DNA from 2 places in the Bradyrhizobium zaerense genome. Region 1 is predicted to be linked to the other one. Evidence: riboswitches for the same ligand, from Rfam matches in the RefSeq annotation. Region 1 holds a riboswitch; the other holds the start of a gene.
What was found. A riboswitch is a leader RNA that binds a small molecule or an ion and turns the genes downstream of it on or off. The one in region 1 is predicted to bind S-adenosylmethionine.
Positions count from the first base shown of each region.

Region 2: linked by a shared signal. The riboswitch ahead of AB8Z38_RS27185 (homoserine O-acetyltransferase) and the one ahead of AB8Z38_RS25760 (O-succinylhomoserine sulfhydrylase) in region 1 are both predicted to bind S-adenosylmethionine.

Region 1 covers NZ_CP165734.1:5,364,369-5,368,784, forward strand. The annotation lists gene AB8Z38_RS25755 (IS110 family transposase) at 1-121, opposite strand, end outside; gene AB8Z38_RS25760 (O-succinylhomoserine sulfhydrylase) at 448-1,635, opposite strand; SAM riboswitch at 1,709-1,788, opposite strand; gene AB8Z38_RS25765 (2'-deoxycytidine 5'-triphosphate deaminase) at 1,866-3,002, shown strand; gene AB8Z38_RS25770 (PAS domain S-box protein) at 3,110-3,520, shown strand; gene AB8Z38_RS25775 (hypothetical protein) at 3,643-4,416, shown strand, end outside.
Region 2 covers NZ_CP165734.1:5,663,860-5,668,275, forward strand. The annotation lists gene AB8Z38_RS27170 (prephenate/arogenate dehydrogenase family protein) at 1-65, opposite strand, end outside; gene hisC (histidinol-phosphate transaminase) at 62-1,159, opposite strand; gene AB8Z38_RS27180 (chorismate mutase) at 1,195-2,043, opposite strand; SAM riboswitch at 2,259-2,338, shown strand; gene AB8Z38_RS27185 (homoserine O-acetyltransferase) at 2,430-3,632, shown strand; partial or broken gene metW (methionine biosynthesis protein MetW) at 3,635-4,296, shown strand.

The DNA of each region.
Region 1 (4,416 bases):
AAGCCTGGTGGCCTTCCATCGTGTTGTCGACCCGCAACTGTTCCGAGCTGCCGTCGACCGCCACGTCGAGCTTATGTTTGCCGGTATCGATCCCGGCACAGATCATGATACGCTTGGCCATCTTCCTCGACCCTCCCTTGTTATGCGAACCTGAAGTTCGTTCAACCATGCGGGTCCCGATGAAGTGCCGACCGCGATCTTGCTACGAAACGCAGCCCTCAAGGCTTCGGTGGGCATCGATCCGATCGATCGGCGGCCCAGCTCGGGCGGCCACCCGGGCTGGGCCATTCCTCACGGAACGAGGCCATTATAATCCGGCGCGCTAATACAAGGGTGGGCAAAGGCGCGCTCTTTGCGCGCCGTGCCCACCATCTATCGGCAGCGTGATCGTGAATGGTGGGCACGCTTCGCTTTGCCCACCCTACGATTCCGAGCCCTTGGCGCCCTTTACGCCTTCTCCAGCGCCGCGGTCAGATCCTCGATCAGATCGTCCGGATGCTCGAGCCCCGCGGAGAAGCGGATGAAGCCCTCGCTGATGCCGAGCGCGGCGCGATCGTCCGGCTTCAGCCGCTGATGGGTCGTAGTGGCCGGATGCGTCACTAGGCTCTTGGCGTCGCCGAGATTGTTGGAAATCTTGGCGAGCTTGAGCTCGTTGAGCACGCGGAACGCGCCCTGCTTGCCGCCCTTGACCTCGAAGCCGACCAGCGTCGAGCCGCCGCGCATCTGCTTCTTCACCAGCTCCGCCTGCGGATGATCGGCACGGCCGGGATAGACCAGTCGCGAAATCTTCGGATGGCTCGCCAGCACGTCGGCAATGCGTGCGGCCGTCTCGGTCTGCGCGCGCACGCGCACCGCCAGCGTTTCGAGGCCCTTGAGCAGCACCCAGGCGTTGAATGGCGAGATCGACGGGCCGGTCTGGCGCATGAAATTGTGGATGTGCTCGGCGATGAAGGCTTCCGAGGACAGGATGACGCCGCCGAGGCAGCGGCCCTGGCCGTCAATGTGCTTGGTCGCGGAATAGACCACGACGTCGGCACCGAGCGCGAGCGGACTCTGCCAGATCGGCGTTGCGAACACGTTGTCGACGATGAGGCGCGCGCCGCCGCTGTGCGCGATCTCGGCAATCGCGGGGATGTCGAGCACGTCGAGAGTCGGATTGGTCGGGCTCTCCAGGAAGAACGTCTTGGTGTTCGGCTTGAGCGCGCGCTGCCACTGGTCGAGGTCGAAGCCGTCGACCAGCGTGGTCTCGATGCCGTAGCGGGGAAGCAGATCCTGAATGACGTAGAGGCACGAGCCGAACAGGGCGCGCGAAGCCACCACGTGATCGCCGGACTTCAGCGGCGCGAGGATCGCGGTTGTCACCGCGGCCATCCCGGTCGCGGCGGAGCGGGCGGCCTCCGCGCCTTCGAGCTCGATCATGCGGCGCTCGAACATTGCGATGGTCGGGTTCGAGTAGCGCGAATAGATGAAGCCGGGATCCTCGCCCTTGAACCGCGCCTCGCATTCCTCGGCGCTGTTGTAGACGTAGCCCTGGGTCAGGAACAGCGCCTCGGACGTCTCGCCATATTGCGAGCGCAGCGTCCCGGAATGGACCAGGCGGGTATCGGGACGGTAGTTGGCAGGCGACTTCGACATAGGTACCTCCGCATGACCATCTTGTCGAAAATGGTCACAAAAAAACCGGCCTGGAAATCTCCACTGGCCGGGATCACAGAGGTCCCCGGCCTGTTTAGCGATTTATTTAACGTGGCTGCAAGCCGGCCGGCTCAAATCACCACGGGATAAGTCATGCTCTTATTCCGCAATACCCTTTCCGTCAAGACATCCATCGGCTAGCCGTAAAAAACTGTATCTTGCATGTCTGGATGCACGCACCCCCTGATGAGGACCCCCGGTTGACGTTCACGGTTGCCGCCGACGCCAATGGTATCCTGCCCGACCGCATGATCGCGGCGATGGCGGAAGCGGGGCTCATCCTGCCTTCGTACGACTTCGTCGAAAGCCAGATCCAGCCCGCGAGCCTCGACCTTCGTCTCGGCGACATCGTCTACCGTGTCCGTGCGAGCTTCCTGCCTGGCCCGGGCGCAACGGTGGCCGAGCGCATCGACGAGTTGAAGCTGCACGAATTCAGCCTTGCCGACGGTGCGGTGCTGGAGACCAACTGCGTCTACATCGTGCCGCTGCTCGAAAGCCTCGCGCTGCCGCCGGAGATTGTCGCGGCCGCAAACCCGAAAAGCTCCACCGGCCGGCTCGATGTCTTCACCCGCGTGATCGCCGATGGCACCCGCCGCTTCGACATGATCGGCGCCGGCTATCACGGCCCGCTCTATGCCGAGATCAGCCCGAAGACGTTTCCGGTCCTGGTCAGCGAGGGCTCGCGCCTCAGCCAGGTGCGCTTTCGAACCGGAGACGCCATCCTCAACATCGAAGAGCTCGAGGCGCTGCACGCGGCCGAGCGTCTCGTCGACGTCGACGATGCCGATCTCACCGGTGGCGTCGCCGTGTCGGTCGATCTCTCCGGCGAGAAGAGCGGCGGCTTCGTCGGCTATCGCGCCAAACGCCACACCGGCGTGGTCGATGTCGATCGTCGCGCCGGCTATGCGGTCGATGATTTCTGGGAGCCGATCGCGGCGCGTCCCGATGGCCGCCTGATCCTCGATCCCGGCGAGTTCTACATCCTCGCCTCGAAAGAGGCCGTGCAGGTCCCGCCCGACTACGCCGCGGAGATGGTGCCGTTCGATCCGCTGGTCGGCGAATTCCGCGTGCACTATGCCGGCTTCTTCGATCCCGGCTTCGGCTATGCCGGTGCCGGGGGGCGCGGATCGCGTGCCGTGCTTGAAGTGCGTTCGCGCGAAGTGCCGTTCATTCTCGAGCACGGCCAGATCGTGGGCCGCCTCGTCTATGAGAAAATGCTGGCGCGCCCCGATGCCATGTACGGCCAGCGCATCGGCTCGAACTACCAGGCGCAGGGCCTGAAGCTGAGCAAGCATTTCCGGGTTTAATTCCGCAGCCCGGATGGAGCGCAGCGAAATCCGGGAACCCTCGCCGGGAAGCAGAACCCGGATTGCGCTGCGCTGCATCCGGGCTACATTTCGTCCGAGGTGGCGAGATGACAGATCAACCTGAACTCGATGCAAAGATCCTCGACGACGTCGCGGACGCGCTGATCTATTCGGATCGCTCCGGCACGATCATGCGCTGGAATCGCGCATCGTGCGCACTGTTCGGCTTCTCCGCCGAGGAAGCGCTAGGCCAAAATCTCGACCTGATCATTCCCGAACATCTGCGCGCCGCGCACTGGAAAGGCTTTGAGGCCGCGCTTGCCAGCGGCGCGATGAGGCTGGCCGGGCGGCCTACACTGACCCGCGCGCTGCACAAGAGCGGTCGCAAGCTCTACATCGAGATGACTTTCGCATTGGTGCGCGACGCCGGCGGAGCAGTGCAGGGATCGGTGGCCATGGCCCGCGACGTGACCGAGCGCATCGAGCGCGAGCGCGCGGCCAAAGCTGCGCAAAACTAAGGCTGCGCACAACTCGTGATGCGGAATTGGCGGGCGGCGTGCAGGGTGTCATGCGTGCCGCTCAGGTTGTGTGTCGGCGAATGCAGTGACACACTCGATCAAAACAACGATCGGGAGCGAACATGACCGCCGCCGCAGACTCCGCGCAGCAAGCCGAATGGACACGCTGGCGCGCGGTCGCCGATCTCTACCACGCCTACTTCACCGGCCTGATCCTCACCGTCGTCACGCGGCGCGGCACGGCGGATGCCGCGGAGTTCGTCTTTCGCGTGTTTCGCCGCCAGCAGCAGGAGCGCTTCCTGCCCGGACTCGAAAAGCTCGGGCTCAGCCATCTGCCGCCGGCGGTCGCGGCTGCGCAATATCACTATCTCTCCAACTGGATCGGCGGCGTGCATGTCGAATACATGCATGAGAGCGACCGCAAAGCCTGGATCCGCTATCCGCCGCCGCGCTGGATCTGGAAGGGGCCGGCGATCTGCGGCGTGCCCGGCGAGGTCAGCCGCGCGATGCTGCGCGGCTGGCACGCCAACAATGGCGTCGCGCTCGGCGATCTCAGGCTCGGCTTTGTCTGCACCAAGCAGAGCGTCGATGGGCAAGACGGGCTCGAGGGCTATTATTATCAACATGACCAACCGCTCGAACTCGACCAGCGGCTGGTGTATGCGCGACATCTCGAAGCGCCGCTGTTCGATGTGGCCGCGGCTCCGGCTTTGCCGGTCGCAAGCTGGCCGAAACCGCGGCTGGAGAAAGCCTATCGCAACTATGCGATGGAATACGTCCGCACTGCCGCGCCGGTGATGGTGCAACTGTTCGGGTCGGAAGATGCCGGCTACCTGCTGCGCCTGACCGGCAAGCTCATCGGCATGCAATTCTTCGACGACACTGCCGGGGCACTC
Region 2 (4,416 bases), 300 kb from region 1:
ATCGAGCCGCCGATCAGGCCGAAGCCGATCAGCGCGACGCGCTGGAAGTGCGCCGCCGCCTTCATCTGCCGGCCACGAAGTCGCGCAAGGCCTCGACGACGAGGCGGTTGGCCTCCTCGGTGCCGATGGTCATGCGCAGCGCATGCGGCAGGCCGTAGTTCTTCAACGCGCGCAACACGAGACCGCGTTTGGTGAGGAACGCGTCGGCGTCATCGGCGGTCTTGCCCTTGTCGACCGGGAACTGGATCAGCACGAAATTGGCGACGCCCGGCGTCACTTTGAGCCCGAGCTTGCTGATTTCCTCGCTCAGCCAGTTGCGCCAGGTCTCGGTGAACTGCTTCGACATCGCCTGGTGCGCAGTGTCCTCGATCGCGGCGACGGCCGCGTACATCGCCGGCGTCGACACATTGAAGGGACCGCGGATGCGGTTCACGGCATCTATGACGTGTTCAGGGCCGAACATCCAGCCGACGCGCAGCGCCGCGAGGCCGTGGATCTTGGAGAAGGTGTGCGTCACCACGGTGTTTTCTGTGGTGGCGACGAGCTCGATCCCCATTTCATAATCGTTGCGAGAAACATAGTCGGCATAGGCGGCGTCCAGCACCAGTAGGACATGCGAGGGCAGGCCGGCGCGCAGGCGCTTGACCTCGTCGAATGGCAAATAGGTGCCGGTCGGGTTGTTGGGATTGGCGAGCCAGACCAGTTTTGTGCGCGGCGTCACGGCTTTCAGGATCGCGTCGACATCGGCGGTGAGGTTCGTCTCCGCCGCAACGACATTCTTGGCGCCGACCGCCATGGTCGCGATCGGGTACACCAGGAAGCCGTGGGTAGTGGAGATCGCCTCATCACCCTGGCTGAGATAGGTGTGGGCGAGCAGATTGAGGATCTCGTCCGAGCCGGCGCCGCAGATGATGCGGTTGGGATCGAGCCCGAAAGAACGGCCGATCGCCTCGCGCAGCACGCGCGAGGTGCCTTCCGGATAATCCTCCAGGTGATCGGCCACGTGCTTGAACGCCTCGATCGCCTTCGGTGAGGGCCCGAACGGCGTCTCGTTGGCCGAGAGCTTGAACACCTTGCGGCCGGGCTCGGCCACCGGGCTCTTGCCGGGCGTGTAGGGCGCAATATCGAGAATGCCGGGATTCGGCACGGGGCGGGACATCTTCAACTCCGGATAGGCTGGTCGAGGTTCGCGATTTAGGGTTTCGACCCGATCGGGGGCACCGTATAGCGCGTTGCGTGGCTGCCGACGAGGGCCGTGGAGCGCACCGATGCCCCCGCTTCGATCAGGGCAGCCTTGATCTTGTCGAGGCTGCTTGCTGCGGTGACGGAGACCAGCAGGGCCGCGCCGTCGAAGGCGGTATCGGGCACCGCCACGATCTCGGCCAGCGGCGACAGCGCCCGTGCGACCTCGGCATTCCAGCCCGAAACGCGCACGCTGAAGGTCTCGACCTCCGTCACCAGGGCGCTGTCGGCGACGCGCGAGACCGCGAACACGGGCAGCGCAGCCGGATGGTCGGCGCGCTCGACGAAGGGCAGCCGCGCGATGATTTTTGGCGCACCTTCCTGCTCGAGCAACAGCCACCACGGCGTGCGGCTGGAGGTCGCCGAGACCAGCGCCAGATCGCCCTTGGATTTCGCCACCGCCTCGACTGCGGCCTGCGCGCTGAAATGCGCGACGTAGGGCACCGTGAAGCCGAAATGGAATCGCGCGGAATCGCGCATCGCGGGCTCGCTTACCGAGATGTCCGCGTGCACCGCGAACGGCGCCTGGACGTAAGTGAAGGTCGAGATGATGACGCGCCAGATGCTCTCGACCGTGTCGAGCGGCAGGATGCCGCGATGACGCTGCACGAGGTCGCGCATCATGGCGGCCTCGCGCGCCGGGCGGAAGGCGGAGCCGACCTCCTGGGTCTGCTTTACCTGGATCAGGCGGTCGATGATGTCGCCGCGCTGCATCAGCAGGCGATGCATGCCCTCGTCGATCGCGTCGATCTCCTTGCGCAATTCCTGCAGCGATGGTGGCGCGGGCGGACGTTGAGACATATCTGACAGCGGCTATTGAGAGGCGTTCCAATACGGATCGGACGAGGAGACCAGCAAGTCCGGATCCGCTGCGATCGACCTCTGATTAGGCAGGATGGGCGGTGAAAGCAAAGAGAAATGCAAAGGAAAATAGGGCCTGTTCGGCTGAGGATGCAGAGTGGAATGTGGCTGATCCGGACCGTGACTTGACGAAAACCGCCCAAGCCGGTAGGTTTTGCCTGTTCCGTGGTCATTTGAGCCGGCCGGCTTGCAGCCACGTTAAAAAACTCGCTAAACAGGCCGGGGACGCTTTCGATCCCGGCCGAACCTATCGTTCAGGCCGGGTTTTTTATGGCCTGATGTCAGTAGCGATCTGAAGTCCGATCGCAAACGAGGTCGATGGTCAGATGGTTGGCGTCAAGTCGATTCCGAGTCCCGCGATCAGTGCCGACGACCGGTCGCATGAGGTGGATCATCCGAGTTCGCCGGTCGCGCATTTCGGCGCCGATCAGCCGCTGCGGCTCGATTGCGGCATCGATCTCTCTCCGTTCCAGATCGCGTATCAGATCTATGGCGAGCTCAATGCCGATCGCTCCAATGCAATCCTGATCTGCCATGCGCTGACGCTCGACCAGCACGTTGCCAATGTTCATCCGCTGACCGGCAAACCGGGCTGGTGGGAAATCATGGTCGGCCCCGGCCGCCCGCTCGATACCGACAAGTACTTCATCATCTGCTCGAACGTGATCGGTGGCTGCATGGGCTCGACCGGCCCTGCCTCGACCAATCCCGCAACCGGCAAGGTGTGGGGGCTGGATTTTCCGATCATTACGATCCCCGACATGGTGCGGGCGCAGGCCATGCTGCTCGACCGCCTCGGCATCGAGACGCTGCTCTGCGTTGTCGGGGGGTCGATGGGCGGCATGCAGGTGTTGCAATGGACCGCGGCCTATCCGAACCGCGTGTTCTCCGCGCTCCCGACCGCATGCAGCACGCGTCATTCGGCGCAGAACATCGCCTTCCACGAGCTCGGCCGGCAGGCGGTCATGGCCGATCCGGACTGGCATGGTGGACGCTATGTCGATCAGGCGACGCATCCGCATCGCGGCCTCGCCGTGGCGCGGATGGCCGGGCACATCACCTATCTCTCGGACGCGGCGCTGCACCGCAAGTTCGGACGGCGCATGCAGGACCGCGAGCTGCCGACCTTTTCGTTCGACGCTGACTTCCAGGTCGAGAGCTATCTGCGCTACCAGGGCTCGTCCTTCGTCGAACGGTTCGATGCCAACACCTATCTCTATCTGACCCGCGCCATGGACTATTTCGACATCGCCGCCGATCATGGCGGCGTGCTGGCAAAGGCGTTCGCCGGAATCCAGACCCGCTTCTGCGTGGTCTCCTTTACCAGCGACTGGCTGTTTCCGACCTCGGAATCGCGCGCGCTGGTGCATGCGCTGAACGCGTCGAGCGCGCGGGTGTCGTTTGCCGAGATCGAGACCGATCGCGGCCATGATGCCTTCCTGCTCGACGTGCCCGAATTCTTCGATATCTCGCGTGCTTTCCTGCAATCGGCCGGCAAGGCGCGCGGGCTCAAGGATAAGGACGGCTAGCGATGTCTGTACAGGAAGTGCTGCCGCTGGGCGGCATTGCGACCGGGCAGCCCAGTGATTTTCGCGCGGACCATGTGCTGGTCGCCGAGATGGTCAAGCCGGGATCGAAGGTGCTCGACGTCGGCTGTGGCGAGGGCGATCTGCTGCAGCTGCTGGAAACCTGCGGCGTCGATGGCCGCGGCATCGAGCTGTCGCGGGAGGGCGTCAACCGCTGCGTCGCCAAGGGCCTCGCGGTGGTGCAGGGTGATGCCGATACCGACCTCGTCAACTATCCCGATGACGCCTTCGACTACGTGATCCTGTCGCAGACGCTTCAGGCGACACGGCAGCCCAAGGTCGTGCTGGAGAATCTGCTGCGCATCGGCCGCCGCGCCATCGTGTCGTTCCCGAATTTCGGCTTCTGGAAGATGCGGCTTCAACTGCTGGTGGGGGCCACATGCCCCGCACCGAAAACCTGCCGGCAAGCTGGTACGACACCGCCAACATCCATTTCTGCACCATCAAGGATTTCGTCGAGCTCTGCGACGCCATCGGCGTCAAGATGGAGCGCGCCGAGGCGCTCGACCTCTACGGCCGACCGCTGCGGCTGCGGATGCCATGGTGGGTGTGGAATTTGTTCGGCGAGCAGGGGGTGTTTTTGCTCACGCGTGGCGGCGGGAAGTAAGATTACCGTAGCCCGGATGAAGGGCAGCGCAATCCGGGATTCTATCCGCGGACGCGAAGGCCCCGGACTACGCTGTCGCTCCATCCGGGCTACGCGATGGAGTGCGAGGCGGCGCCTTCG